DNA from 3 places in the Streptococcus parapneumoniae genome. Region 1 is predicted to be linked to each of the others. Evidence: predicted binding sites of a transcription regulator. Region 1 holds the regulator's gene; each other region holds the start of a gene.
What was found. Region 1 encodes NrdR, which represses ribonucleotide reductase genes. Its sites were predicted from a motif close to ACACNATATATNGTGT; they were not measured.
Positions count from the first base shown of each region.

Region 1 (10,496 bases):
CTAATACATCTGTACAAAGGTCTGAAATATCTTCCGATATGTGTGACGTCAGGATAACCAGACCATTTTCTTTTTTCAGGTAAGATAAAATGACCTGTTTGGTTAACCTCACACTCTTCTCATCTAAAGCATTCATAGGTTCATCGAGAAAGAGTATAGATGGTTCGGCAATAAAGGCTTGAATCAAGGCCATTTTTTGCTTTGTTCCTAAGGATAAATGACGGTATTCAACGTCTTCAAATTCCTGTAAATCATAGTATTGAATCCAATAGGCAATTCTTTTTTCCGTAACTTTAGATGAAAAATACCTTAACAGTTCCAAATTTTCTCTAAGGGATAAATGAGATAGAAACTCTACCTTTTCAATTAAAATCCCTGCATCCTGAATATAATGATTTTTTGCCCCGTAAACTTTGCCATCTTGAAGAACTTTTCCTTTGTCAAGCTTAATATAACCAGCAAGTATCTTTAAAAGAACTGTCTTACCAGATCCATTATCACCTTTAAGACCATAAATATTTCCTGATTGAAAGACCAGATTTAACTCATTTAAAATAGGTCTTTTCCCATAAATTTTCTGTCCATTTATAATTTCAAGTCTCATCGTTTATCCTTTCTTAAATTTCTCTTCCAAGCGACTAACAATCAAGATAACCAATAAACTTAAGAGTACTAAATACACTGTTACAATATGATCCATCATCCATTCTTGTCCCACAAATGCTAAAAAATAGAGAAAAAAGGAAAAACCAGCGCCCGCACTAATAAGTGCTATCAGATAAGACAGTAGTAAGTACAAGATCATTAACTGAGCAAGTAAAAAGAAAAGTGCGACTGTTTTGAAATGAATTCCTAGAGGAAGTAAACCAAGGAACCAGACAAATAAATCTTGAGTAAAAAATTTAGAAATGACAACCAATCGTTTCCTTGTATAATCGAAAAAGGAGGTTGATTGATAGCGGATCAAGTGATGGTAATGGTCTGCCAAATCAGTTTCAAGTAAAATGACAGAGAGCCATCCTACCATGAAAAGCGAAAGATTTAACAAGAGTTTGGGGATTTCTAAATTCGCTTCAGAATAGTCATTATAGGAAAAGATTGAAATCAATTCCCTCTTGAAAAAGAGAAAAACATCCTGCTTTTGAACCGCTATTGACAATAGATAGTTAATCAAAATCATCATCAGAACTATACGAAGTAGTAAAACGATCTTTCTCTTTAGCCAAATATTGTTAAAGTTCTTAAACATTATCTTCATATTTTTTAAGTACCATATAGGGGACAATATAACGGATATAAGGAGTAAAGAGTCTCATCAAACTTACATCCCCATAGCTAGCTTGCATCAAACTCGTCATAGGAACCATATAGTATGGCAAGATACTATAGAGCATCATAGAACCAAGCCAAAGAAACATCAAATAGGCAATTGCCGAACGAGTCACATTCCCTAAATAATCAACTATTTTAAAAAAATAGACTGCATTGATGAAAATACCGATTAGTAGGACACAAGTAAAGAACAAATAGCTTGTTATCTCTCCATCTAGGAGTCTTTGTAAACTACTCCCATCAGAAAATAGAGAATTCCATTCAAGAGGAGAAAAAGTCCCAAAGAAATAAGTTAAAATTGCAATTATCAGCACAGTCACTAAATATATCACACAAGGGATACTTGCAAGTTGAAAAGTCAACTTTCTTTTTAACCCTTGATAACTCACTTCTCTTCCAATACTCAATCGTAAAACTTTATTTTTCAGCTCAATATATTGAAAACCTAGCAAAACAATGATGATTGGAATAATAAATGATTGATAAAAACCTAGATTGAACTGGAGAATACGAAAATCTAATGCTGATTTTAATAAGTCATTTTTAATTGCTTGTCCATCGAATTTAGCTAGATCGGGCGCATGAATATCAAAAAAGAAATAAGTCATCAAAACATCACGATAGACTAAAGCAAGAAAAAGCAAAGTAAGCAAGACATAAACAAATTTATGCCTTGCCAAAGTTAAGAGAGGAATCTTCATAAGCCACCTCCTACAAATAAAAACCGATATAAATCAATGCCTTTCGCCTTTAGACTTCCCTAGTTCTCGTCTCAAGCGAAGCATTTTTTTGAAACAGAAATAAGTTAACCTATTCAGACCAATAGCTAGCAGAATAAAAAGAAACCAAATGCTCCATAACTTGATATCTGTCAAATTTCTCAAGACGATATTGAAAAACAGAACTGAAATAACTGTCCAAGCAAGGCTAAAAAGAGCATAGAGGGGAATGTAAAACCAGTAAAAATAGTAAAAAATTGGGAAAAATTTACTTTCTCTATTATCCTTTTCAATCCAGCTGAAAAAGTAAAACCAGGGAAATAAGAGCACAAATTTAAACAAATGTTTCATCGACACCTCCTTTTTGATAGCGTTTTCTATTATTTTATTATATCAAAAAAATCTGGAAATGTCATTCCAGATTCTACTTTTTTATTTGCGTTTTCTTGCGATGAGATGGATTGGAGTTCCCTCAAAGACAAAGGCCTTGCGGATTTGATTTTCCAAGAAACGCAGGTAAGAAAAGTGCATGAGTTCTTCTTCATTGACAAAGATAACAAAGGTTGGTGGTTTGGTTGCCACTTGAGTCGCATAGAAAATCTTGAGACGTTTTCCTTTGTCTGTCGGTGTTGGGTTGATGGCAATAGCATCCATAATCACATCGTTCAAGACAGCTGATGGAATACGTGTGTTTTGACTTTCGCTGATTTGTTTGATCATCTCAGGAAGTTTGTGAAGACGTTGCTTGGTCAAGGCTGAGACAAAGATAATCGGTGCGTAAGGCAAGTATTGGAACTGCTCACGGATATCTTCTTCCCAGTTTTTCATAGTGTGGTTGTCTTTTTCAAGTGTATCCCACTTGTTGACCACGATAATCATCCCTTTGCCAGCTTCGTGGGCAAATCCAGCGATACGCTTGTCGTATTCACGGATACCCTCTTCCGCATTGATGACCATCAAGACCACATCTGAACGGTCAATAGCACGCATGGCACGCATGACAGAGTATTTCTCGGTATTTTCATAAACATTACCAGATTTACGCATACCAGCTGTATCAATCATGGTAAACTCTTGACCATCTGTATCTGTAAAGTGGGTATCAATGGCGTCACGAGTTGTTCCAGCAACAGGACTAGCAATGACACGGTCTTCTCCCAAAATAGCATTGATCAAGCTTGATTTTCCAACGTTAGGACGACCAATCAGGCTAAACTTAATCACATCTGGATTTTCTTCTTCATATTCATTTGGAAGATTTTCTACGATGGCATCTAGCACATCCCCTGTACCGATACCATGGACAGATGAGATAGGCAGGGGTTCACCCAAACCGAGGGCATAGAAATCATAGATATCATTTCGCATCTCAGGGTTGTCCACCTTGTTAACCGCGAGGATAACTGGTTTGTGGGTCTTATAAAGTTTACGGGCTACGTATTCGTCTGCATCGGTAATTCCTTCCTTACCGGACACGACAAAGACGATAACATCTGCTTCTTCCATGGCAATTTCTGCCTGGTGCTTGATTTGTTCCATGAAAGGAGCATCGACATCATCGATTCCTCCTGTATCAATCATGCTAAAAGAACGATTGAGCCACTCACCCGTTGCATAGATACGGTCACGTGTCACTCCTTCGACATCTTCTACAATGGAGATTCGCTCACCAGCGATCCGATTAAATAGGGTTGATTTCCCAACATTGGGACGTCCTACAATGGCAATAGTTGGTAGGGCCATAATTTCTCACTTTCTACAATAACTTCTTCTGTTCAAGATTTCTTCTAGTTGAGCTTGGTTCAGCTTGACCAAACTGTTCTGCTAGGCGCTGACTCCAGCTTGTGGTCGCACGCGCCCCAGCATAGTCAGCCTGTACACGGTCATAAGCCGCAATCACATCAACTGTTTGTTCCTGATATTCTTCCTCAAACACCACTTGATTCAATGGCAAGCGAGGTTTGACTTCATGTTCTTCATTTGGAAGACCCAGCGCCATCCCAAAGACAGGATAGGTGTAGTCAGGCAGGTTAAAGAGCTCTGCCACTTCTTCTGACTTGTACCGCACCAAGCCAATAATGACACCGCCATAGCCTAAACTTTCAGCTGCCAGCAGGGCATTTTGACCAGCAAGAGCTGCATCGACCGAACTAATCAAGAGGCCTTCCACACCTTGTGGTTGGAAAGTATCGGTATGAAGTCGTGCTCCCTTTTCTGCTCGGTTCAAATCTCCGACAAAAAGAAGAAAAACAGCTGACTGGCGAATGGCTTCTTGAGGTACCAATTCATACAGGGCATCTTTCTTCTCTTGACTTCGCACTACAATCACAGAGTAGGATTGAAAATTCTTCCAAGACGAAGCCATCTGGGCTGCTGTCAGGATTTCAGTCAAGTCTTCCTGAGGAAGGGCTTGCTCCTTAAATCTACGCACTGAAGTATGAGCTTTCATCAGTTTAATAGTCTCTGTCATCGACGGTTTACTCCTTCTAAACGAGTCTCCTCAGCCAAATAACGGATGCGTTCCATGACGCGTCTGGCTTCCCAGGTTTCGTCATTTCCATGTTTCCCTTTAGCGAAATGCTGCTCCAATTCTTCAAAGTTGAAGTTGGAGGTGAAAAAGGTCGGTAAATTTTCCTGCATCCGATATTGGAGAATGACTTGTAGGATTTCATCACGTACCCAAGCTGTTGATTGCTCGGCACCAATATCATCTAAAATCAGGACTTCAGACAGTTTAATCTCATCTACCAAGGTCTTGACATTACCATCACCGATAGCATTTTTGACATCAATAACAAAGCTAGGATAGTGGAGGAGAGTGGAGGAAACACCACGTTTTTCTGACAAATCATGGGCTAAGGCAGCCACCATAAAACTTTTGCCCACACCAAAATCTCCATATAAGTAAAGACCTTTTCGAATAGCTGGATATTGCTCTACGAAGGCTAATAGCTTTTCAAAAACTGGCAAGCGACCCAAATCATCCAAGTCTACTTGAGCCAGACTAGCTTTCTTGAGACTGGCTGGCAGATTGATTAACTTGAGACGGTTCTTAATAGCCGCTTCTTTTTCAGCCGCGATTAGTTCAGGAGTTTCTTCATAAGAAACATCCGCATAGCCATGATTCATAACCAAAATCGGCTTGTATCCTTTGGCGATATAATCCGTATCACCACGGAGAAACTTGTCGCGCTCGGTGATGTACTGATTAAACTTGGAGATACTGCGATTTAATTCCTCTGGAGTAAGGGATTCTTGCTGGATAAAGGCCGCAACATCAGGGTCCTTCATGATTTTCTGGACCAAATCTTGATAATGAAAACGGCTAGGTTGACGTTTGAGTACGTCTCCGACACTTTCCATCTAATCTCCTCCTTTTTCTAATCGAGCTAATAGTTCTTGTTTCTTACGTTCCAGTTCCAGACGAGTTTCCTCGCTGGTTTCATTCTTATAATCTGGATTGCTCCACTTGGGTACATTGGACTTGGCAGGACTGGGTTTACTGCTTTTTTGAGCCTGATTCTTCTGTCCTCGCTCACGGATGCGCAAGACTGCCTCTTCTGCCGAATGAATCTTTTGATAGGCGTAATCATTGGCTACCTTCATGGCATATTTCTCATTGATATTTGCTGAATCCACCTTATTAAAGGTCAATAAGAGAATAATATTGATGACTTCATCCAGCAAGCCCAAGCCAGCCATCTGTTGCAAGAGTTCTCTTTCTGTTTGAGTAATGGTCCCCTTGCGTGTTTGCTTGATTTCTGCCAAGAACTGCAGGGCTGTTTTACTTTTGGCTTCTTTGATAATGGTTGTTTCCTTAGGACTAAAGTCAGAGGAAACAGGTTTTTGAGCAATTTTTTCCCGCATGCGTCTGGTTGAAATAACCTGGGAAACAGCTGTTGACTTGGCCAATTGATAGGTTTCAAACCAAGTCCATTTCTTCTCCTCGGCAATGGCAAAGAGGTTCAAGACATCGGACTGCTCATCCACAAAACGAAGTCCATCTCGAGCCATAAGCTGACGAAAATGGTCTAAGTCAAAATCATTGGCTACTTTCTTCTTGAGACCAAGGTCTTCTTGACTTCCCAGCTCTGCCAAATCTGGAAAGACTTGATTGAGCGAGACAGGTATTTTTTCTCCCTCAGCACTCTCAACTTTCAAATCCTCCACCGCTGCATCGCCAATCTTTTTCTCTAAAAATCTACGATAAACAGGATGCTCTAAGAAGTCTTGACTAGATAGAGGAGCATGGATAACTATCTGATAAACATCCCCCTTTTGATAGAGAGTCAAGAGATTAAAAGCAGATAGGATTTTTAGGGATTTTATCAGTCTATCCATCCCAAAATTGAGATGATTGAGAATGCTTGAAAAGAGGTATTCCTTTCTGCCATTATCCCAAAAACTAATCGTATAAAGATAAAGGCTCAGTGCCTCCTGACCGATAATCGGGAGGTAGCACTGTACCAGAGATGAGGTATCTTGCGACACCCGATTATTCTTTAGATAAGAAAAACGGTCAATTGGCTTCATTTATCTTTCCTTTTTCTTTTTAGAGGACTGGGTGATTTGTTGGAGCAAGCTCTCTAACTCACTGACATCCTTAAAACTACGATAGACACTGGCAAAACGTACATAGGTAATCTCATCTAACTCAGCCAACTCCTCCATGACGAGTGAACCAATGTCCTCACTTTGAATTTCATTTTCATTTCGACCACGGAGTTTCTGTTCGATACGATTGACTACCATGTTGATTTCATCACTTGACACAGGACGTTTCTGGGCTGAGCGGATAATCCCATTAAAGATTTTATCTCTGGAGAATTGTTCCCGTGTGCCATCTTTTTTAACGACCACTAAGGTTCTCTCTTCTACTCGTTCGTAGGTTGTAAAACGGTGTTGGCATTCATCGCACTCACGTCTTCTACGAATAGTGTTCCCTTCTTCTGCTTGGCGACTATCGATAACACTTGACTTGGTAGCCCCACATTTTGGACAACGCATCCTTTCCCTCCTTATCGTTTTCTTTTCATTATACCATTTTTTAAGCGATTCCCAAAACAATTCTTCTTTTTGCTTGACAAGTTTTTTGTTTTGTTGTATTATTTAATTAAGACAAAAAGATAGAAGAAAGGAGACCAAGATGTCCTGGACATTTGACAACAAAAAACCCATCTATTTACAGATTATGGAGAAAATCAAGCTTCAGATTGTTTCCCATACACTGGAACCCAATCAACAACTTCCAACCGTGCGAGAGCTAGCTAGCGAGGCTGGTGTCAATCCCAACACCATCCAAAGAGCCTTGTCAGACCTTGAACGAGAAGGATTTGTCTACAGTAAGCGCACAACTGGACGATTTGTGACTGAGGATAAGGAGCTAATCGCCCAATCGCGCAAACAATTATCCGAAGAAGAATTGGAACACTTCGTTTCCTCCATGACCCATTTTGGCTATGAAAAAGAAGAACTACCAGGCGTAGTCGGCGATTATATTAAAGGAGTTTAAGCCTATGTCATTACTAGCATTTGAAAATGTATCCAAATCATATGGAGCAACACCAGCCCTTGAAAATGTTTCCCTTGAGATTCCAGCTGGAAAAATCGTTGGTCTTCTTGGTCCAAACGGCTCAGGGAAAACAACCTTGATTAAACTAATCAATGGCCTCTTACAACCAGATCAAGGACGCGTCCTTATCAACGACATGGACCCAAGCCCAGCAACCAAGGCTATCGTAGCTTATTTGCCGGATACGACCTATCTCAATGAGCAAATGAAGGTCAAAGAAGCCCTAACCTACTTCAAGACCTTCTATAAAGATTTCAATCTTGAACGCGCCCATCATCTACTTGCAGACCTTGGCATTGATGAAAATAGTCGTCTCAAGAAACTATCAAAAGGAAACAAGGAAAAGGTACAACTGATTTTGGTTATGAGCCGTGATGCTCGTCTCTACGTTTTAGACGAACCCATTGGTGGGGTAGACCCTGCTGCCCGTGAGTATATCCTCAATACCATTATCAACAACTACTCACCAACTTCTACCGTTTTGATTTCTACCCACTTGATTTCTGATATCGAACCAATCTTGGATGAAATTGTCTTCCTAAAAGACGGAAAAGTCGTCCGTCAAGGAAATGTAGATGACATTCGCTATGAGTCGGGTGAATCCATTGACCAACTCTTCCGTCAGGAATTTAAGGCTTAAGCAAAGGAGATTATTTATGTTTTGGAATTTAATTCGCTACGAATTTAAAAATGTTAACAAGTGGTATTTAGCTCTTTATGGTGCTGTGCTAGTCCTTTCTGCCCTTATCGGGATACAAGCACAGACCTATAACAATCTACCTGTCAAAGAAAGTCAACCTACTATGCTACTTTTTCTAGCCCTCGTCTTTGGTGGCTTGATGATTACACTTGGGATTTCAACTCTTTTCTTAATCATTAAACGCTTTAAAGGTAGTGTCTATGACCGACAAGGCTATCTGACTTTGACCTTGCCAGTTTCTGAACACCATATCATCATAACCAAACTAATCGGTGCCTTTATCTGGTCGTTGATTAGCACTGCTGTCCTAGCTCTAAGTGCTTTTGTTATTTTGACCTTAACAGCTCCAAATTGGTTTGCAACTTCTGACTTGATTCCACTTGCAGGAACATACCTTCCTCAACTCTCTCTTATGGGGGTATCCTTCCTACTAAATACCATTTCCAGTATCCTCTGCATCTACTTAGCCATTTCCATTGGACAACTTTTCAATGAATACCGTACAGCACTCGCTGTTGCAGCCTACATTGGTATCAAAATCGTCATTGGATTTATTGAACTCTTCTTCAACACCAGTACTAACTTCTATGTCAGTTCATTTGCAGGATTTAATGATAATTTCTATATGGGAGCAAGCGTAGGCATTGTTGAAGAACTCATTTTCATAGCTATCTTTTATCTCGGAACCTACTACATCTTGAGAAACAAGGTTAATTTGCAATAGTTTTAAAATCAAAAAGGATAACATCTCATCGCAGAGAGGCTATCCTTTTTTCTTTGATCTCATTTTCCGTCTAACTTTATTTAAAAACAAATCCTTTTAAATCTGATTTAAAGGTCTTGTTTAATTTCTCTATTGTGACACTATCATTATATTCCTTACATATTCTCATAGCTTTGGAACATTCTTTTTTACCTAACTCTACTTGATTCGTTTTTATGAGATAAATACCTTTTAAAAAAAGCAAATAATTCTTTTCAAAATAATATCCTTGTCTGGTCAGTAAATTTTCTAAATCATCTATAAAAAATTGAGCGCTATCTAACAAATTATTTTTTAATAATAATTCTAAATTAAATAAATATAAAGGAATTACTCTATGTGTTCCCATATCTGTTTTTAAAAAATGTCGTGTTTTCTTGATTACCGCTCTATATAGTAAGCTTATGGTTTTAGTGTTCATAAAAAACACCGAATTATAGAAAATTTTCAGTTCATACTCCATCCAATTATCTACAGAAAGCAAATACTTGATTAGCTCATTACATTTAGAGGCATTGTAAGGAAGATTTGCAAGCCGGTTGATCTGTTGCTCAGCAATCAACTTTATGTGACAATTGCATAAACTTTTTTCCTGCTTTTGTTTTAGCTCTATTTTCTTTATTAGTTCTTGTAACAAAATGATATCTGAAGAGTTTACAGCATGTTCCAATTCTTCAAAAAAGCATTCTTTTTTGGAATAATAGCAATGAACTAATTCTTCAAATTCCGAAAATGATATCCCCAGGCGATTTAACAACATGTAAAAATGATCAATAGATAATTTTGTAATCCCATTTTCGAAACGAGAAATAGTTGACTCACTAATCTTATCACAAGCCAAATCTTTAAGACGAAAATTTTTTGAAATACGGATATCCTTTAAAACTGCTCCAAAATTTTCCATAGTATTCCTCTTCCATTTCTGCAAAAAATTAAACCTGTTTTTTTATTTGTGATATGATTATGATTATACAAAAATAAAACAGAAAGGACAATATGATTATGAAAAAAATTTTATTGTCATCAGTTGCTTTACTGAGCCTAGTGACAACACTACCAGTAAATAGTCCAGTTTCTGCTCAAGAATCTATCTCTCCCAAGGCTTATAGTCACTCTAATGGCAGTTGGATTCAATCGAATGGCCGTTGGTGGTAGAAACATTCTGACGGTTCTTACACTAAAAACGGGTGAAACATCAACGAGAGCAGTACCTATCGAAGATGTTAATGCTATGGAAAAGGTTTTTAGTAACCAAAACTTTAGTAAAGTTGTTCGTTTCCCAGATAAAACTAAGTCCGAGATTATTGCAAAAATGCAAGAGCTTTTCAAATCTTCTAGCGAAAGCGATGTGAACTACCTTTACCTTACTTGCCATGGTGGAGAAGATGGGACGATAGCCATTGGTAGCGA
Region 1 covers NZ_AP026968.1:530,091-540,586, reverse strand. Annotated here, with positions in the region: gene SP4011_RS02960 (ATP-binding cassette domain-containing protein) at 1-604, opposite strand, end outside; gene SP4011_RS02955 (hypothetical protein) at 608-1,249, opposite strand; gene SP4011_RS02950 (hypothetical protein) at 1,242-2,033, opposite strand; gene SP4011_RS02945 (hypothetical protein) at 2,067-2,402, opposite strand; gene der (ribosome biogenesis GTPase Der) at 2,484-3,794, opposite strand; gene SP4011_RS02935 (NADPH-dependent oxidoreductase) at 3,808-4,521, opposite strand; gene dnaI (primosomal protein DnaI) at 4,518-5,414, opposite strand; gene SP4011_RS02925 (replication initiation and membrane attachment family protein) at 5,415-6,584, opposite strand; gene nrdR (transcriptional regulator NrdR) at 6,585-7,058, opposite strand; gene SP4011_RS02915 (GntR family transcriptional regulator) at 7,198-7,563, shown strand; gene SP4011_RS02910 (ABC transporter ATP-binding protein) at 7,568-8,263, shown strand; gene SP4011_RS02905 (hypothetical protein) at 8,280-9,047, shown strand; gene SP4011_RS02900 (helix-turn-helix domain-containing protein) at 9,124-9,990, opposite strand; gene SP4011_RS02895 (caspase family protein) at 10,225-10,496, shown strand, end outside.

Region 2 (10,496 bases), 530 kb from region 1:
GTGAATACCAACTCCATATTCAAATTCATCATCTTCTAGAACAAAACCTGGTTTCCCAACTTCTGGAACAGTAGCGCCAGATAGAGCTAATCCAATTGTTTTAATTTCTAAGACAAGTTTGTCGGCCAAGTCCTTCATTTCAGCCAATGATTTACCAGAACGAGCTGCAGCCCCCAAAATTTTATGGACTAAAATAGTACCTGCAACACCTCGACGCCCTTGGGTATAGAGACTATTTTCAACAGCAATATCATCATCAACCACAACGCTTGCTACATCAATACCTTCCATTTCAGCAAGTTCTTGTGCAATTTCAAAGTTCATAATGTCACCAGAATAGTTCTTGATGACCATGAAAACTCCAGCACCTTCATCAGCCGCCTTAATGGCTTCTAAAATTTGGTCTGGAGTAGGTGAAGTGAAGACTGCTCCACAAATGGCAGCAGACAACATTCCATCTCCTACAAATCCAGCATGACTTGGTTCATGTCCTGAACCTCCACCTGAAATAAGTCCAACTTTTCCTGTCTTTTCTGCCTTTCTAACGATGACATCAAAACCATCTAAGCGTTCTACCAAGTCATCATGCATGAATGACAATCCCTGCAACATTTCATCAACAACTTGTGTCGGTTCATTTATAATTTTTTTCATGAGAAACTCCTTTCGGCATCTACCTTTGTTTTCGTTTTCATTATATATTTTTTATCGCTGGCTGATAAGGGACAGATTCTATTATTTGTCCCCTTTTAAACCCGTTTAAAACATTTTTTTGGTAAAATGAAGTAAGTAAAAGAAAGGTTTCCTATGGCATCATCACTCATTACAAAAAAACGGATTGCCAAGGCATTTAGAGACCTATTAGCTACTAGAGAATTTGACAAAATCTCTATTGTAGATATCATGGAATCAGCTGGCATTCGTAGACAGACCTTTTATAATCACTTTCTTGACAAATATGAACTGCTAGACTGGATATTTGAAACTGACTTAACCGAGTATATTACCAATAACTTGGACTTCATTTCAGGCCAAAAACTATTACAAGAATTATTTTTTTATTTCGAACAAGAGCGTGACTTTTATATTCAACTTTTTGATATTCAAGGGCAAAATAACTTCTATGACCACTTTATCAGCTACTGTCGCTTGCTTGTATCAAAAATTTTAAGAGAATACGGTCAGATTGATATCGATTCATCTGCTTATACTTGTTTTTTGTTAGACTATCATTCACATGCTCTAGCAGAAATCGTGAAGGTTTACGTCAATAAAAAAAGTCCAGTTCCACAACCAGACTTTCTAATCATGACAATTATTGGAAAGAGACCACAATGACATTTATTTCAAATCATAAACAGAAAATTATTTCAAGTTACATTTCGGCAACTGTCAGCAGTCATCCTGAATTAGAAAAACACCCTACTTTACCACTAGTCTATCAAAAAAATCGCAATCCTCATCAGGTTCCAATATTGTCGGGTGGAGGTTCAGGTCATGAACCTGCTCATATTGGATATGTGGGAGAAGGAATGCTTACCGCTGCTATCTACGGCCAATTATTTACTCCTCCTACAAGAACTGAAATCTTAGAGTCCATTCGTTTTTTAAACAATGGTCACGGTGTCTTCATCATTGTAAAAAATTTCGAAGCAGACATCAAAGAATTTAGCTCAGCCATTAACACTGCTAGACAAGAAGGAATCAAGGTCGGCTATAGTCTAGCACACGACGATATTTCTATTGAACCTCACAATAGATTTCAAATTAGAGGAAGAGGGCTTGCAGGGACAATCTTACTTCATAAAGTTCTAGGATATGCAGCTCAAAATGGTGCCGACATCGAGCAACTAACTGATTTAGGTCATGAACTTGCTCCCGAAATCGCAACAATTGGCTTTGCAACGAAAGCTGCTAGTCTCCCCCAAGCCATCCTTCCACTATTTAACTTGGAAGAAGGAAATATTTCCTATGGTATTGGGATACATGGCGAAGAAGGCTATCGTATCGTCCCATTCCAATCATCGGAAATCCTTGCAAATGAAATTATAAGCAAATTAAGATTGCACTATCATTGGAAACGTGGTGATCAATTTATATTGCTTGTAAATAATCTAGGCACTACTACCAACCTAGAAATGGGCATATTTATCAATGATCTCCTTCAACTCTTAGAAATTGAAGGAGTCACTATTACCTTTATAAAATCAGGAACATTTATGACCAGTCTGGATATGGCAGGTATATCCGTAACTCTTTGCCCTGTAAAAAATAAACAATGGTTAGAAGCTCTCAATGCTTCAACGACAGCTTTTGCATGGTAATTTGCTTGTATACCTCAAAAGGGCTACATCACTTGATGGCCCTTTGTTTTTATCTTATACTCAATGAAAATCAAAAAGCAAACTAGGAAACTAGCCACAGGCTGTACTTGAGTATGGCAAGGCGACGTTGACGCAGTTTGAATTTGATTTTCGAAGAGTATTACGTTTAAAAGAACTCATTCTTTCTATTTCAAATAGTCCATCTATCCTTTACAATTCTTCTGATGTGCTTTGAGTTTTTTCAGAGCCCAATCATAGTGGCTTGACGTGCTACTAACAAAGTAAGAACCTAGACTTGTCCCTCCCGTCCACTTATAGATACCTTTGGCAAAGAGTTCGTCATTACTAAAAACTTCTATCAACTCTAAAACCTCTCTATGTGATTGTTCTAGGAGTCTAGTCGCTTCTTCTAAGGAGGTTTTCTGGTGCTTCTTCCAAAAAGCGACATTCATTTGTCCATAAGTTTTCCAATTATAAGATTCAGGGAGAAAAGGTCTTTCGTGACCTTTTTGATTAGAATGTACCCAAGTTAAAAGTAATTGCTGCCATTCATAAAGATGAATCAAGACATCCCGCAGATTTTTATCCCTTTTCCAGTGAGCTTCTTTTTTCTTTGGGTCTCTTGAAAAATCAAATGGAGTCTGTAGCTCATCTTCACTTAGTTGGGAGATGAAGAGGTTGAGCTTTTCATAATTTTCCTTAGAGGTCAGCATTAGCTCCTCTTTTGTTTTCGGTCTAGGCACAGGAGTACTCCCTTCATTTTCAAGTAGCTTGAGGTGTTTTCTTACTTCATTATACCACAATAAAACTGGCTGTTTTTCTCAACAACCAGTTTTTTCATTTTTAAGCTAATTACTTACTGTTTTTCTTCTGAAAGAAAAGTGATACTATAGCTAAGATAGCAAAAGCTATACCAACATACCAGTAGGGTTGTTCTAGGGTCGTTGAACGACCTGATAGATTGACGATTCCGCGAAAAAGCATACCAGTTGTTAGAACAGCTACTGACGAGTTCCATAAGTTTAGACTGATTCGCCCTAAGTTTGGAATGATTTTCAACAGTAATGCCAGAATGACGCCCCCTACTAGGGGGACTATAAAAAGATAGTGCATATGAAGGGAGGTTTCCCCAAAACTGAAAGACTCATAGATACGGCTAAATACTAAAAAGAAAATAGTAAGAATGCTATATCCGACTAGCGTCTTTTGGAGGCGTTTGTTTTTATTTTTAGTAACCGATGTAGACAATATCACTCACCGCCCTTTCTGATATTTTGCTTCCACCTGTAGTCGGTTTATTGATTACCTGACCATTAAAGTAGAGAGTTGAAGAACCTCCACCATCTAAGTTGTAGGCCGTCTTCACTCCGTAAGATTTCATCACTTCTGCCATCTGGTAAAGAGACAAGCCCTTGCTCTCCGAAGTACGACCATCTGAAACAACAATGATATAGTGGTTTTCATCGATAATTCCAATAGCTGTACGAGGATTTGAAGCCATAGCCTGACCAACTTCTGTATTGATACCGACAGAAATCTCACCATTTTCAACTAGAGACGGACCAAATGCCAGTAGATTAACTACACCATCTTGAACTAACTGGTCAGCTGAGATTTGGTTCTCGTAAATGATTTTAAAAGAGCCATCCTTGTAAATGGCAAGGTCACCATTACTGGCGTCTTCACGGACGCTATCCCGATAGACAACACCATTACGGATAACATAACCTGAGCTATTAGCTCCATAGTAGTCGCCATTGACAGCTAAAATAGCATTATTTTCAGCTGCTGTCACGGAGATTTTAGCTGTGACGTTGGTTCCATAAGAATTTTGAGCTAGGGCTGTTTTCAGATAATCTGCAGAGCTCAGAGTCACATCCGCCACATAGATTTGCGTATCATTCACCGTCTTTTCTGTTAGATTGACACTGATATTTCCATCTGAATAGTTAGTATCCGTTACTTGGGCATTTTTTGCTGCTTGGCTTGCTACTGCTGTGTTAAATGTCGAGTTAGTATTAGATACAGTGGAGATAGTCTCTGCTAGTACAAATGTCTTTAACATCGAATAGGTAATGGAACTTGTCAGAAGCAAGCTAAAGACCGAGGCGTATAGATAAGCTTTCTTAAAAAATTTCATACTGGATAACAAGTCCTTTCTTTGAAAATAAATCGTGTTTGAACAGTCCAAGATACCACAAAGAGAAGCATTCCTACAAAAATTTTAGCCATGAATAAATTGATTCCGAAATCTGTATTAAAAAGGCTAATTAGGAGAGTATCTAAGAAAAAGAGAACAACAGACAAGGTTAAATAACCTGCACCTGTTTTTAAATTACTTGCTTTATTTTTAAATACCAAGTTTTTATTAGTCGAAAAGTTGAAGATAGAGCTGGTCACACGAGCCAGCCCATTTGATAGGAGGAGGTGTAAACCTGATGGAATAAAGCTCAAGAAAAGAATCGAAAAAGCATAAACTAGATAATCCACGATAAAACTACTCAATGATGAAAGAGCGAATTTCAAAATGTTTTTGTAAATCATTAAACCATCTCGAATAGGTCGGAAGTGAGAAGCTTGATTGTCGTTTATATAGACTGTTTCAATAGGAACTTCCAAAATCGGATATTGCTTGCTGGCTTCCAATAGCATGTTCATTTCATACTCATAGCGTTGTCCTTCCACTTCCATCATAAAAGGAATCAAGTCTGTCGTGAAAGCACGAAGTCCTGTCTGTGTATCTGAAACTGCTACGCCTGTTTGGATTTTAAATAAGATACGTGTCAAGCTATTTCCAAAGCGACTACGCAAGGGAACCTTGCCAGTAAAAGCACGAACACCAAGAACCAAAGCGCTAGGGTTTTCGCTCGCCTTGTTACTAGTGCGGAGTATGTCCCAAATCTTGTGTTGACCATCCGCATCTGCTGTAACGATCGTTCCAGGCATCTTGAGGGATTGAATGTAAGCAAAAGCCGTTTTCAAAGCCTGACCCTTACCTTGATTGACCTGATGACGAAGTACAGTCCCATAGTTTTCAGCCTGAGCAAATATTTCTTTACATTCAGGAGAACTACCATCATCAATCACAATGATAGAAAAATCACCCTTCTTGTGAATTTTTTCAATCAGTGTTAGCAGATTAAAATCAGGTTGATAAGCTGGAATAACTAGATAATTCATAGCTGTACCTCTTTCTTTTTGTTTGTATAAGTATACGTTCACTTGCTTAAAAAATCCTTATAACTGCTTTTTTATAAAAATAAATTGATGATTTCTCAAAAATAGACCATAAAGAGAAAACTCCATAGAAATGATTTCTACAGAGTTAGAACAGTATCTTTATAATAAATCTCTACAACTTATCCTTTAATTTCTCCACAAAGAGATAGGCCGCTGGACAGGTCAAGGTATTCTTAATCGTCAGATGGTTGATTTGATGGATCTTTTTACGGTCCGTATGGGGAAATTCACGACAGGCCTTTGGACGAACATCATAGATAGAACAGAGATTATCTCCTCCTAAAAGTGGGGAAGGCATGGATTTAAAAACCTTGTCCCCATCTTCATCTACTTGCAAAAACTCTGCTTCAAAAGCAGGTAATTTCATTTTAAAATACTTGGCGATTCGTGTAATATCCGCTTCTTTAAAGTCAGGCCCCAAAGTCTTACAACAGTTAGCACATGCAGTACAATCAATCTCCGCAAAGACTTCTTGGTGAATCTGCTGGGCAATCTTGTCTAGGTTTTTAGGAGGTTTTTTCTTTAGATTGGCTAAAACTTTTCGATGCTCCTTCTGCTTTTGCAAGGCTAGCTGATGGTAATACTCAATATCAATTTCTTTAGACATGGTTTCTCTCTTATTCTATTTGTTTACCCTATTATATCATGCCTCTGACTCATTGAAAAGTGGAGTTTATTAGACTATACTTTCCCAAAATGCGTCAAAAAACCTTGCAACTAGGTTACAAGGTTAATGACATTAATCGAAATTAACGTATTCTTTTTGAAGTTCAAGAACTTCTTCCATTGTTGAACACTCTGTAAGGGCACGGTTAGCGTACTCTTCCATCTTAGCAGTGTCCAATTTCTTCATCAAGCTACGTGTACGAAGGACTGATGTTGCTGACATAGAGAACTCATCCAAGCCCATTCCGACAAGAAGTGGAACAGCTTTTTGGTCACCAGCCATCTCACCACACATACCAGCCCATTTACCTTCAGCGTGAGCTGCCTTGATAACGTTGTTGATCAAGCGAAGGATTGATGGGTTATATGGTTGATAAAGGTATGAAACTTGTTCGTTCATACGGTCTGCTGCCATTGTATATTGGATCAAGTCGTTTGTACCAATTGAGAAGAAGTCTACTTCTTTAGCAAATTGGTCTGCAAGCATAGCTGCTGCAGGAATTTCAATCATGATACCAACTTGGATATCATCCGCAACTGCAACACCTTCAGCAAGAAGGTTTGCTTTTTCTTCTTCATAAACTGCTTTAGCTGCACGGAATTCTTTCAAAAGGGCAACCATTGGGAACATGATACGCAATTGACCATGAACAGAAGCACGAAGAAGGGCACGGATCTGTGTACGGAACATTGCATCTCCAGTTTCAGAAATAGAGATACGAAGAGCACGGAATCCAAGGAATGGGTTCATTTCGTGTGGCATATCGAAGTAAGGAAGTTCCTTATCTCCACCAATATCCATTGTACGAACAACCACTGGTTTACCATTCATTCCCTCAAGAACAGCCTTGTATGCTTCATACTGCTCATCTTCAGTTGGGAAGTCTTGAGAATCCATGTACAAGAACTCTGTACGGTAAAGTCCAACAGCTTCTGCACCGTTGTTGTTAACACCTTCAACATCTTTTGGAGTACCGATGTTAGCAGCCAACTCGAAATGTTTACCGTCAGCAGTCACTGTTTGAGCATCTTTCAAAAGTGCCCATTCAGCTTTTTGTTTAGCATAAGCTTCACCAGCTGCTTTAAATTCTGCCGCTTGTTCATCTGTTGGGTTGATAATCACTTCACCAGTAATTCCGTTAACGGCAAGGATATCACCGTCTTTGACGATTTCAGTGATGTTATTTGTTCCCAATACAGCTGCAATTTCAAGTGTACGTGCCATGATAGCTGAGTGGCTTGTACGTCCACCGATGTTTGTTACAAAAGCTTTTACAAAGTTTTTGTCCAATTGAGCTGTATCAGATGGTGTCAAGTCATGCGCAATCACGATTACTTCTTCATTGATAGAAGCTGGGTTTGGCAATTTCTTACCAAGAAGGTTTGCCAAGACACGTTTTGTCACGTCGCGGATATCCGCTGCACGTTCTTGCATGTATGGGTTGTCTTCCATGCCTTCAAAGATAGTGATGAACATGTCAGTCACTTCCTTAAGACCTGCTTCTGCATTGACTTTCTTAGCACGGATTGTTTCTTTAATCTGACCAATCAATTCTGGGTCAGAAAGAACCATCAAATGAGCGTCAAAAACTTGAGCCGCTTCTTCACCAAGCGTACCTACAGCTTTCTCGCGGATAAGAGAAAGCTCGTTTTGAGAAGCTTCAAGAGCAACATCCAAACGAGCCTCTTCTGCGTTTGTATCTTCGACTGAAACAGTTTCGAATGACAAATCCGGTTGAACGAGTAGATATGCTTTTGCAACTGCAACACCGTCAGATGCTGCGATTCCTTTAAGCATTTCTGTCATTTCCCTTATGCCAATCCTTCTTTTTCCATTGTTTCTGAGATTGCAGCGATAGCGTCATCTGCATCTGCACCTTCAGCTGAGATAGTTACGTCAGCACCTTGGCCAACACCAAGACTCATAACACCCATAATTGATTTAAGGTTAACTGATTTACCTTTGTACTCAAGAGTGATATCTGAAGCAAATTTGCTAGCAGTTTGCACCAACAATGTTGCTGGACGTGCGTGAATACCTGTTTCTGCCACTACGTGGAAATCTTTAGAAGCCATAGTTTGACTCTCCTTTTGTTCTTTCTTTTTTTGAGTTATATGTGATAACCCTTACAATTTGGTATTATACCATCTTCTAGGATTTTTTTCAAGCATTTTCTGGATTTTCCTTCAATTTCCTTTCAGATAACTTGCTGAAAATCTTCTATCCTAGATAACAAAACACAGGATATAGTTTCTTTAAAAACGATTTATAGGATAATCATTGCTGTTTTATAAAACAAACACTATATATTGTGTTTGTATATAAAAACAACAAAAGAACACCACTATATTTAGTTCAAATCGTTGACAAAAATTTATTTTCTGATATACTAAGATAGTATTAAATTTTGAAGAGGAGTTACACAATGGTAACCGTTTATTCTAAAAACAACTGTGTCCAATGTAAAATGACCAAGCGTTTCTTGGACAGTAATAATGTCTCTTATCGTGAAATCAATCTTGATGAGCAACCTGAGTACATCGATCAAGTTAAAGAGCTTGGTTTCAGCGCAGCTCCTGTTATCCAAACACCAACTGAAGTCTTTTCAGGTTTCCAACCAGGAAAATTGAAACAATTAGCATAAGCTTAGTACATCATCCAGAAGAAACTGCTTCTAGGGCTAACTTAGAAGCCTTTCTTTTGTAATTAGATAAGGGAAATTTTATGGGATTAAAACATCTTGAAGACGTGACTTACTTCCGTCTTAATAACGAAATCAACCGTCCTGTTAATGGACAAATCATGCTTCATAAAGATAAGGAAGCCTTGGATGCCTTCTTTAAAGAAAATGTGGTTCCAAACACTATGGTTTTTGATTCAATTAAAGATAAAATCAACTACCTCATTGAACACAACTACATCGAAACAGCCTTTATCAAGAAATACCGTCCAGAATTTTTGGAAGAATTGTCACAATTTATCAAAGATCAAAACTTCCAATTCAAGTCTTTCATGGCTGCTTATAAATTTTACAATCAATATGCCTTGAAGACTAATGACGGTGAATACTATCTTGAAAGTATGGAAGACCGTGTCTTCTTTAACGCTCTTTATTTTGCTGATGGGAATGAAGCTATTGCCATCGATATTGCCAATGAAATCATCCACCAACGCTACCAACCTGCTACTCCTTCCTTCTTAAATGCTGGACGTGCTCGTCGTGGAGAGTTGGTATCTTGTTTCTTGATCCAAGTCACTGATGATATGAACTCTATCGGACGTTCAATCAACTCTGCCCTTCAACTTTCACGTATCGGTGGTGGTGTGGGAATTACCCTCAGCAACCTTCGTGAAGCTGGTGCACCTATCAAAGGCTATGAAGGAGCAGCTTCTGGAGTCGTTCCAGTTATGAAACTCTTCGAAGACAGCTTCTCTTACTCCAACCAATTGGGTCAACGTCAAGGTGCTGGGGTGGTTTACCTCAATGTCTTTCACCCAGACATCATCGCCTTCCTTTCAACTAAGAAAGAAAACGCCGATGAAAAAGTTCGTGTCAAGACCCTTTCACTTGGTGTCGTTGTACCAGATAAATTCTACGAATTGGCTCGTAAAAATGAAGAAATGTACCTCTTCAGCCCTTACTCTGTAGAAAAAGAATACGGTGTGCCATTCAACTACATCGATATTACTGAAAAATACGATGAACTAGTTGCAAATCCAAATATTCGCAAGACAAAAATCAAGGCGCGTGATTTGGAAACTGAAATCTCCAAATTGCAACAAGAGTCTGGCTATCCTTATGTCGTCAACATTGATACGGCTAACCGTGCAAATCCTGTTGATGGAAAGATTATCATGAGTAACTTGTGTTCTGAGATTCTTCAAGTCCAAGAACCAAGCTTGATCAACGATGCTCAAGAATTCCTTCAAATGGGAACAGATGTTTCATGTAACCTTGGTTCAACCAACGTGGTCAACATGATGACCTCACCTGACTTTGGTCGTTCTATCCGTGCTATGGTTCGTGCCCTTACTTTCGTTACAGATAGTTCACACATCGTGGCTGTACCTACGATTGACTATGGAAATAGCCAAGCTCATACTTTTGGTCTTGGTGCTATGGGACTTCACAGCTACCTTGCCCAACAATTGATTGAATATGGATCGCCTGAGTCTATTGAGTTTACAAGTATCTACTTTATGCTTATGAACTACTGGACCTTGGTTGAGTCAAACAATATCGCGCGTGAACGTGGTATTACCTT
Region 2 covers NZ_AP026968.1:1,064,092-1,074,587, reverse strand. Annotated here, with positions in the region: gene dhaK (dihydroxyacetone kinase subunit DhaK) at 1-654, opposite strand, end outside; gene dhaS (dihydroxyacetone kinase transcriptional activator DhaS) at 808-1,338, shown strand; gene dhaQ (DhaKLM operon coactivator DhaQ) at 1,335-2,324, shown strand; gene SP4011_RS05505 (ClbS/DfsB family four-helix bundle protein) at 2,528-3,067, opposite strand; gene SP4011_RS05500 (hypothetical protein) at 3,177-3,572, opposite strand; gene SP4011_RS05495 (phosphodiester glycosidase family protein) at 3,553-4,464, opposite strand; gene SP4011_RS05490 (bifunctional glycosyltransferase family 2/GtrA family protein) at 4,461-5,504, opposite strand; gene SP4011_RS05485 (YkgJ family cysteine cluster protein) at 5,677-6,171, opposite strand; gene ptsP (phosphoenolpyruvate--protein phosphotransferase) at 6,304-8,037, opposite strand; gene SP4011_RS05475 (phosphocarrier protein HPr) at 8,043-8,306, opposite strand; gene nrdH (glutaredoxin-like protein NrdH) at 8,657-8,875, shown strand; gene nrdE (class 1b ribonucleoside-diphosphate reductase subunit alpha) at 8,956-10,496, shown strand, end outside.
Region 2: the regulator NrdR is predicted to act here: its motif matches at 8,531-8,546, upstream of nrdH (glutaredoxin-like protein NrdH).

Region 3 (10,496 bases), 790 kb from region 1:
ATATCCATGAAGAGCCTTACTTTAGCCAAACTTCTACAGAAACTATTAAGGCAGGTATGGCCTTAACCGATGAACCAGGTATCTATATCGAAGGTAAATATGGCGTTCGTATCGAGGATGATATCCTGATTACGGAGACAGGTTGTGAATTATTGACCCTAGCTCCAAAAGAGTTGATAGTCATTTAGTTATTTGTCAAGAAAAAAGTACGAAAATGACGAAAAAAGTCAAAAAAATTTAAAAATAGGTCGCAAGTCGGATGTTTTTTATGGTATAATAGACTAAACTGATAGTAACATGTAGCGAAAGGGGTAGGTACATGATTAAAATTTATACAGTCTCAAGTTGTACTAGTTGTAAAAAAGCAAAAACCTGGCTCAATGCCCACCAGTTAAGTTATAAAGAACAAAACCTTGGTAAAGAAGGAATTACGCGAGAAGAATTACTGGATATTCTGACCAAAACAGATAACGGAATAGCCAGCATCGTCTCATCTAAAAATCGCTATGCCAAAGCCCTTGGAGTGGATATTGAAGATTTGAGTGTCAATGAAGTCCTCAATCTGATTATGGAAACACCGAGAATTTTAAAGAGCCCAATCCTTGTGGATGAAAAACGCCTGCAAGTTGGCTATAAGGAAGACGATATTCGTGCCTTCCTACCACGCTCTGTCCGTAATGTAGAAAATGCAGAAGCACGTTTGCGTGCAGCTCTATAAACATCAAGGCTGGGAGCAATTCCCAGTCTTATTCTATTTTAATTTCAAAAAGAAAGAAGAAAGAAATGAAAAAAATAGTTCTTGTTAGTCTAGCTTTCCTTTTTGTCCTGGTTGGCTGCGGACAGAAAAAAGAAACTGGACCAGCTACAAAAACAGAAAAGGATACGCTTCAGTCGGCATTGCCAGTTATTGAAAATGCCGAGAAGAATACAGTTGTAACCAAGACTTTGGTCTTGCCCAAGTCAGATGATGGTAGCCAGCAAACTCAAATCATTACATATAAGGACAAGACTTTTTTGAGCTTAACGATTCAACAAAAACGTCCAGTTTCTGATGAGTTGAAGAACTATATCGACCAACATGGAGTTGAAGAAACTCAAAAAGCTCTTCTCGAGGCAGAGGAGAAGGATGAGGCCATCGTAGAAGCTCGTAAATTAGCAGGATTTAAGCTTGAAACAAAACTATTGAGCGCAACAGAACTTCAAACAACGACTAGTTTTGATTTTCAAGTTCTGGATGTCAAGAAGGCTTCTCAGTTAGAATATTTGAAGAACATTGGCTTGGAAAATCTCTTGAAGAATGAACCAAGCAAATATATTTCAGACAGATTGGCAAATGGTGCGACAGAACAGTAGAAAATCCAAATAAATAGACTGCCTGAATTGTAGAACGTAAGGAATTATGCTATAATGGTACTATTCTAAGGAAAGAGGGTGTTAGAATGGGATTTACTGAAGAAACAGTACGTTTTAAATTGGACGATTCCAATAAAAAAGAAATTAGCGAAACTTTGACTGATGTCTATGCTTCGTTGAACGATAAGGGCTACAACCCGATTAACCAAATCGTAGGTTACGTATTGAGTGGAGACCCTGCCTACGTTCCTCGTTATAATAATGCACGAAATCAAATCCGTAAGTATGAGCGTGATGAAATCGTTGAGGAATTGGTCCGCTACTACCTTAAAGGACAAGGAGTCGATCTATAACCTATGAGAATTATGGGATTGGACGTCGGTTCAAAAACGGTAGGGGTGGCGATTAGCGATCCGCTCGGTTTTACAGCTCAAGGGCTTGAAATCATCCAAATCAATGAGGAGCAAGGTCAATTTGGTTTCGACCGCGTTAAGGAATTGGTTGATGCTTACAAGGTGGAACGATTTGTAGTGGGTTTGCCTAAAAACATGAACAATACAAGTGGACCGCGCGTGGAAGCTAGTCAAGCCTACGGAGCAAAGCTAGAAGAGCTTTTTGGTTTACCAGTAGATTATCAGGATGAACGCTTGACAACAGTTGCCGCAGAGCGCATGCTGATTGAACAAGCAGATATTAGCCGTAACAAGCGTAAGAAAGTCATTGATAAGTTAGCAGCTCAGCTGATTTTACAAAATTATTTAGATAGAAAATTTTAATATAAAGGAGAGGCTATGTCACACGATCATAACCACGACCACGAAGAACGTGAACTAATCACACTAGTAGATGAGCAAGGAAATGAAACCTTGTTTGAAATCCTTTTGACGATTGATGGAAAAGAAGAATTTGGTAAAAACTATGTTCTTCTAGTACCAGTTAACGCAGAAGAAGACGAAGACGGACAAGTTGAAATCCAAGCTTACTCATTCATCGAAAACGAAGATGGAACAGAAGGCGAATTGCAACCAATCCCAGAAGACTCAGAAGACGAGTGGAACATGATTGAAGAAGTCTTCAACAGCTTTATGGAGGAGTAAAAACGTCCGGGGGACGTTTTTAGCCCTGTGCTAGAAATTAGAAACGCAGGCAGTTCAGTGAACATTTTTATCCCAGTTCCTTTAAATAAGAGAGCTGGTGAATCTGGGTGGTGTTTTACTCCACGTTAGCATTCATAGTAGCTAGTTATTAGCTAATCAGGTAAGAGGTCGGGACGAAAATCCTGGCCTCGTTTTTTGTTATCTACGGAATTTTGCTAGGTAATTGATTGGACTTTTGTCAAGGAGATGTGTATGTTTGAAGTAGAAGAATGGCTTCACAGTCGGATTGGTTTGAATTTTCGATCAGGTTTGGACCGAATGCAACAAGCGGTGGATTTGTTAGGAAATCCCGAGCAGTCTTACCCTATTATCCACGTAACAGGGACTAATGGGAAAGGATCTACCATTGCTTTTATGAGGGAGTTATTTATGGGGCATGGTAAAAAAGTCGCGACCTTTACCTCCCCTCATATCGTCTCTATCAATGACCGAATCTGCATTAATGGGCAACCGATAGCAGACGCAGACTTTATCCGTTTGGCTGAGCAGGTCAAGGAGATGGAGAAAACGCTTCTGCAAACCCATGATCAGTTGTCCTTTTTTGAATTGCTGACCTTGATTGCTTTTCTCTATTTTAGGGAGCAAGAGGTGGATTTGGTTTTACTAGAAGTGGGAATTGGTGGCTTACTTGACACGACCAATGTGGTAACCGGAGAGCTTGCTGTCATCACCTCCATCGGGCTCGACCATCAGGAGACCTTGGGTGATAGTCTGGAAGCAATCGCAGAGCAGAAGGCTGGTATTTTCAAGGCTGGTAAGAAGGCAGTGATTGCGAAATTGGCTCCAGAAGCTAGGCTTGTCTGTCAGAAAAAAGCAGGATTTTTAACTGTTGACCTTTATCAGGCAGGTCAAGATTTTTCAATGCTGAATGGGGATTTTTCAAGTTCTTTACTAAATATTTCGCAGTTGAAAATAGGCTTAGAAGGAGCTTATCAGCAGGAGAATGCGGCCTTGGCGTTGCAAACGTTTCTTCTTTTTATGAGGGAAGGAAAGGAAGTTGTTAATGAGCAGGTTGTAAGACAGGCTTTGGAGAAGACTCATTGGGCTGGTCGCTTGGAGCATATTCGTCCGCAGATATACTTGGACGGTGCCCATAACCTCCCTGCCTTGACTCGCTTGGTTGAGTTTATCAAAGAAAAAGAGCAGGAAGGTTATCGTCCTCAAATCCTCTTTGGAGCCTTGAAACGGAAGGATTATCAAGGGATGTTGGCTTATCTGACTGAAAAATTGCCTCAGGTGGAACTCAAGGTGACCGGCTTTGACTATCAGGGGGCTTTGGACGAGACAGATGTAATAGGTTACGATGTGATTCCGTCTTACCGAGAATTTATTAGCGATTTTGAAGAAAGAGCCGATACCAAGGACTTGTTGTTTGTTACAGGGTCTCTCTATTTTATCTCAGAAGTACGGAGCAACATACTGGGGTATGAGCAGATAAATTGACCACCTTTTTTGAACTTGTTATACTAGGGGAATTGCTGACTAAGGAAAAATCTTTTTCTCTAGCATGGCAAGAGAAAGGACATTTATTATGACATTCAAAACAGCAGCACTTTCTATTGTTTCTTTAGCGAGTGTATCTTTGCTAGTTGCTTGTTCCCAAAGAACACAACCAGTTCAACAGCCTGTGGCTCAGCAGCAGGTCCAACAACCTGCTCAACAACCTGCTCAACAGAATACCAATACTGCAAATGCAGGAAGTAATCAAAATCAAGCGGCTCCAGTACAGAACCAACCTGTTGCTCAACCGACTGATATTGATGGGACTTATACAGGCCAAGATGACGGAGACCGTATCACTTTAGTGGTCACTGGAACGACTGGTACATGGACTGAGCTCGAATCTGACGGGGATCAGAAGGTCAAACAGGTCACATTTGATGCAGCAAATCAACGCATGATTATTGGCGATGATGTCAAAATTTACACTGTAAACGGTAATCAAATCGTCGTAGACGATATGGATAGAGACCCATCGGACCAAATCGTTTTAACTAAATAAGACTATGCAAGTAGGAAGGGCTGGATTTTTCAGCCTTTTTACTTTTGCTTAGAAAATAATCATAAATACTTGCCTTCTACCGAATACCTGAGTTATACTAGTATCAATTACCTGTTTTTAGTGTTCAAAATATCAAGGAGGGGATATGAAATATAGAAAATTTCAATTATTGATGTCCAAGTATGGCTTTAGTCTTTCGATTATGCTACTTGAACTTTGTCTGGTTTTTGGTCTCTTTCTTTATTTAGGGCGCATGGCCCCCATTTTATGGATTACTGTCCTCATTCTACTGAGTATCATCACAATCATTTCGATAGTCAACCGTAATACGACTCCTGAGAATAAGGTGACCTGGTTATTAGTAGCCTTTGTGCCAGTATTTGGCCCCTTGCTCTATCTGATGTTTGGTGAAAGGCGATTGTCCAAAAAAGAAATCAAACAACTGAAGAAGCTAGGCTCCATGCATTTCCAAGAAGCAAATAGCCAGTTACTAAAAGAGGAATTAAAAGAAAGTGATAAGGCGGCATATGGCGTCATCAAGTCCTTATTGAGTATGGATACCAATGCCGATATCTATGATCAAACTGCCTCTACATTTTTTCCTAACGGAGAAGCTATGTGGAAAAAGATGGTAGAAGATCTCAAAAAGGCTGAGAAATTTATCTTCTTGGAATATTACATTATAGAAGAAGGTTTGATGTGGAATCGTATTCTAGAAATCTTGGAGCAAAAGGTCGCTCAAGGCATTGAAGTTAAACTGCTCTATGATGATATTGGCTGTATGGCTACTTTAACAGGAGATTATGCACATCGACTTCGTCAGCTGGGCATCGAGGCCCATAAATTCAATAAAGTTATTCCTCGTTTGACAGTGGCCTATAATAACAGAGATCATAGAAAAATATTGATTGTTGATGGTCAGATAGCCTATACTGGTGGGGTCAATCTGGCAGATGAGTACATTAACCACGTCGAGAGATTTGGTTATTGGAAGGATAGTGGAATTCGCTTGGACGGACTAGCAGTAAAAGCCCTGACACGCTTGTTTTTAACCACTTGGTACATCAATCGAGGAGAGATTAGTGATTTTGATCAATATCATTTAGAAAATCATTCTATCCCAAGTGACGGTTTAACCATTCCATACGGGAGTGGACCCAAGCCAATTTTTCGAACGCAGGTAGGAAAAAAAGTTTATCAGAGTTTGATCAATCAAGCAACGGAATCGGTCTATATTACGACACCTTATTTGATCATAGACTATGATTTAACAGAGACAATCAAAAATGCTGCTATGAGAGGGGTCGATGTTCGGATTATCACCCCTTACATACCAGATAAGAAGTTCATTCAGTTAGTCACAAGAGGGGCTTATCCAGACCTTCTTTCTGCTGGAGTTCGGATTTATGAGTATAGTCCAGGTTTTATTCATAGTAAGCAGATGTTGGTAGACGAAGATTTTGCGGTGGTGGGGACAATCAATCTCGACTACCGAAGCTTGGTACACCATTATGAAAATGCAGTCTTACTCTATAAAACTCCTTCTATAATGGAAATAGCCCGAGATTTTCAAAATATATTTGCAGATTCTCAGGAAGTCTATCCTCATTCTATCAAAACAAGCTGGTATCAAAAACTTGTAAAAGAAATCGCCCAGTTATTCGCTCCAATCTTATAAGAAATCTAGGACTGAGGACACAAACCAGTCCTATTTTTCTTGCCTTTTACGAATAGAAAGATATAGGAGGAACGATGCTGACCCAGAAAGAATTGAACTATATCATGACATTTAAACAGACGCATTTACACCGCTTTCGGGAAATTGAAATCTTTGTGAAACTATGCAAAAAATCACTCAAACAGCCATCGCAAGCTGACAATCCTAGGACTTTTTGATATACTAAGACAGATAAATTGAATAGGAGAAACGATATGAGTGTGTATGGTAGAGTAGAAGAAGTTCATCAGGAGAATCGTGAACCTCTAGAATACCAAATCGAACAAGAATCGCATCATCGTGAATCAAGTCGTCTTCCTTTGGTGAAAATTTTACTATGGAGTACGCTTGTAACGGGGATAACTCTAGGAGTACCGCTATTACTCGATTTAATGAGTGCACAAGAAGTGCAGGATTTTTATGCAGGTTGGGCGCTTCATCAGGCAGGGAAGATTTACAGCGATTATTATGGAAGTCAAGGTTTGCTTTATTATTTGCTGACTTACGTGACTCAGGGCGGATTTTTCTTTGCCATCTTTGAGTGGTTAGCCTTGGTAGCAGGAGGATTTTTCCTCTTTAGATCAGCGGATACCTTGACAGAGCAAGGAGAGCAAGCTGGACAAGTGGTGACTATTTTTTACATGCTAGTTACAGGTCTTGCTTTTGGTGGAGGCTATGCGACTCTTTTAGCGCTTCCTTTCTTATTCGCGGCCTTTAGTTTAGTTGCGGCTTATCTAAGCAATCCAAGCCATGATAAGGGATTTATACGGATTGGGCTGGCTTTGGCGGGAGGATTTTTCTTTGCCCCCTTGTCATCGCTCCTGTTTATTGCTGTAGTGAGTTTAGGCTTGTTGGTCTTTAACCTTGGGCATAGACGCTTTGCACATGGATTTTATCAGTTTCTTGCAGTGACTTTAGGTTTTTCACTTGTCTTTTATCCAACTGCCTACTATAGTGTTGCAACAGGAAGTTTTGGGGATGCCATTAGTGGTATTCGTTATCCTATTGACAGTATTCGCTTTGATTTCACTTCTAAAATTTTAGAGAATATGGCTTTTTATGGCTTGTTGTCCCTTGGTTTGGGATTTGTGGTTTGTATCTTTTTAGGTTTCTTTCAATCCAAACTCTCTAAACTATACGTCATTTCGGTTCCTGCAAGTCTTGTGACAATTTTAGGTTTGATTTTGCTTTTCTTTTCACAAGAGCCTCTGCACGCTTCTTATTTGATGGTCGTCTTCCCTGTTTTCCTACTTTTATTGGTAACCAATATTAAGAGTCAACAGAGGGGGCGTAGTGTTAGACGAAGACGAAGAGAAACGCCAGTTAGTCTATGGAGTCGTTTTTTCAAAGGAAATCTATATCTGCCAGTTTTAGGGCTTGTCTATCTTTTGTCTGTTCCTTTTTTGATGAAGTTTGTCCTTTATCCGGTACCTTATCAAGAACGTAATCATCTTGCTGATTTGGTGAAAGAGGAGACAAGTACGGAAGATGCTATCTATGCATGGGATGATACTGCGACTCTTTATCGTAAGAGTGAGCGCTTGTCGCCATCGGCGATTTTGTCTCCGATGCACTATACAGCAACTGAGGAAAATCGGAATAAGTTACTTAATGACTTGAAAGAAAAACAACCTAAGGTGATTGTGGTGAATGATAAGGTGCCAGTCTGGTCTGAAGTGGAAACACTCTTAAAAGAAAATTACCAACAAGTAAAGACTGATTACTCAGAGTTTAAAGTCTATAAAATCAAATAACAAAATCAATATCTTGTGTATTTTTAAAAATTTTAGGATTTTTAACACAAGATATTGATTTTTCTTTTTAGAGTGGTATAATACTTTTTAGAAAGAATATTTTAGAAAAGAGCATGCATATGATTGCACTAGAAGAAAAAATTACAATTTTGCCAACTCTCTTCGTCGAGAAACGAGATGGGAGACGTGTTGTATTTGATGTGGATAAGATTGACAAAGCTCTCCACAAGGCGGCAGACAAGGTTATGGATGTGACACCCTTGGTTGAAAAACGCCTCAATGCTCTGACTGAGCGAATTGTCACAGAAATTCATAGTCGCTTTCCACAGGGGGTTAAGATTTACGAAATTCAAAATATCGTAGAACATGAATTGCTTGAAGCCAAAGAATATGCGCTTGCTGAGGAGTATATTACTTATCGGACACAGAGGGATTTTGAACGCTCGAAAGCGACAGATATCAACTTTAGTATCCATAAACTTCTCAACAAAGACCAGGCGGTTGTTAACGAAAATGCCAATAAAGACAGCGATGTCTTCAACACCCAACGTGATTTGACAGCAGGGATTGTTGGAAAGTCAATTGGACTGCAAATGCTTCCTAAGCACGTAGCCAATGCCCACCAAAAGGGGGATATCCACTATCACGATTTGGACTACAGCCCCTATACACCTATGACCAACTGCTGTTTGATTGATTTTAAAGGTATGTTGGAAAATGGTTTTAAGATTGGGAATGCAGAGGTAGAAAGTCCCAAGTCTATCCAGACTGCAACAGCTCAGATTTCGCAAATCATCGCCAACGTTGCTTCTAGCCAGTATGGGGGCTGTTCAGCTGACCGTATCGATGAAGTTTTGGCTCCTTACGCAGAGAAGAACTACCAAAAACACCTCAAAGATGCAGAAGAATGGGTTTTGCCTGAAAAACGAGAAGATTATGCCTGGAAGAAAACGCAAAAGGACATCTATGATGCCATGCAATCTCTCGAGTATGAAATCAACACCCTCTTCACTTCAAATGGACAAACACCTTTTACCTCGCTAGGTTTTGGTCTAGGAACCAATCGTTTTGAGCGTGAAATTCAAACGGCAATTTTAAACATTCGTATCAAGGGACTTGGTTCGGAACACCGCACAGCTATCTTCCCTAAACTCATCTTTACGCTTAAAAGAGGCCTCAATTTAGAGGAAGGTTCGCCTAACTACGACATCAAACAGTTGGCCCTCGAGTGTGCAACTAAACGGATGTATCCGGATGTCTTATCCTATGATAAGATTGTTGACTTGACAGGTTCTTTCAAAGTTCCTATGGGCTGCCGTTCTTTCCTTCAAGGATGGAAAGATGAGAATGGTGTAGAAGTCAATTCGGGTCGGATGAATCTAGGCGTTGTGACAGTTAACCTGCCTCGTATTGCTCTTGAGTCTGAGGGCGACATGAATAAGTTCTGGGAAATCTTCAACGAGCGGATGAATATCGCTGAGGATGCTCTGGTTTACCGTGTCGAACGAACCAAGGAAGCGACACCGGCAAATGCTCCTATTCTTTATCAGTACGGTGCTTTTGGCCATCGTCTAGGTAAAGAAGAGAGTGTTGACCAGCTCTTTAAGAATCGTCGTGCGACAGTTTCGCTGGGCTATATCGGCTTGTATGAAGTAGCGACAGTTTTCTTTGGAAATAGCTGGGAACACAATCCAGAAGCCAAGGAATTCACGCTAGACATCATTCGAGATATGAAACGCCGTGTAGAAGAGTGGTCAGACCAATATGGTTATCATTTCTCTATCTACTCAACACCGTCCGAAAGCTTGACAGACCGTTTCTGTCGATTAGATACAGACAAGTTTGGCTCTATTCCTGATATCACAGACAAGGAATACTACACCAACTCTTTCCACTACGATGTTCGTAAAAATCCAACACCGTTTGAAAAATTGGACTTTGAGAAAGTCTATCCAGAAGCGGGTGCGTCAGGTGGTTTCATCCATTATTGTGAGTATCCAGTCCTCCAGCAAAATCCTAAAGCCTTGGAAGCTGTCTGGGATTATGCTTATGACCGTGTGGGTTATCTTGGAACCAATACTCCAATAGACCGTTGCTACAAGTGTGACTTTGAAGGGGATTTTGAACCAACTGAGAGAGGATTTGCTTGTCCAAACTGTGGCAATAGCGACCCTAAAACAGTAGACGTTGTTAAACGGACTTGTGGCTATCTAGGCAATCCTCAAGCGCGTCCGATGGTTAATGGACGTCACAAGGAAATCGCTGCGCGTGTCAAACATATGAATGGCTCAACGATTAAAATAGCTGGGCATCAAGTAACAAATTAGAAAGAAATGAGATGGGGAAATATCAATTAGACGATAAGGGTCGCGCACAAGTGACCCGTTATCACGAGAAACACTCTAAAGGTGGAGCTGGTAAGAAAGAACGCTTGCTCAACCTCAGAGAACAATTTTTAAACAAGAACAAGAAAAAATAAAAGTGATACTCAATGAAAATCAAAGAGCAAACTA
Region 3 covers NZ_AP026968.1:2,069,031-2,079,526, reverse strand. Annotated here, with positions in the region: gene SP4011_RS10360 (M24 family metallopeptidase) at 1-188, shown strand, start outside; gene spx (transcriptional regulator Spx) at 320-718, shown strand; gene SP4011_RS10350 (SP0191 family lipoprotein) at 784-1,353, shown strand; gene SP4011_RS10345 (IreB family regulatory phosphoprotein) at 1,440-1,706, shown strand; gene ruvX (Holliday junction resolvase RuvX) at 1,710-2,129, shown strand; gene SP4011_RS10335 (DUF1292 domain-containing protein) at 2,145-2,450, shown strand; gene SP4011_RS10330 (bifunctional folylpolyglutamate synthase/dihydrofolate synthase) at 2,703-3,953, shown strand; gene SP4011_RS10325 (SP_0198 family lipoprotein) at 4,042-4,512, shown strand; gene cls (cardiolipin synthase) at 4,658-6,190, shown strand; gene SP4011_RS10315 (damage-inducible protein CinA) at 6,445-7,983, shown strand; gene nrdD (anaerobic ribonucleoside-triphosphate reductase) at 8,103-10,310, shown strand; gene SP4011_RS10305 (hypothetical protein) at 10,322-10,462, shown strand.
Region 3: the regulator NrdR is predicted to act here: its motif matches at 8,028-8,043, upstream of nrdD (anaerobic ribonucleoside-triphosphate reductase).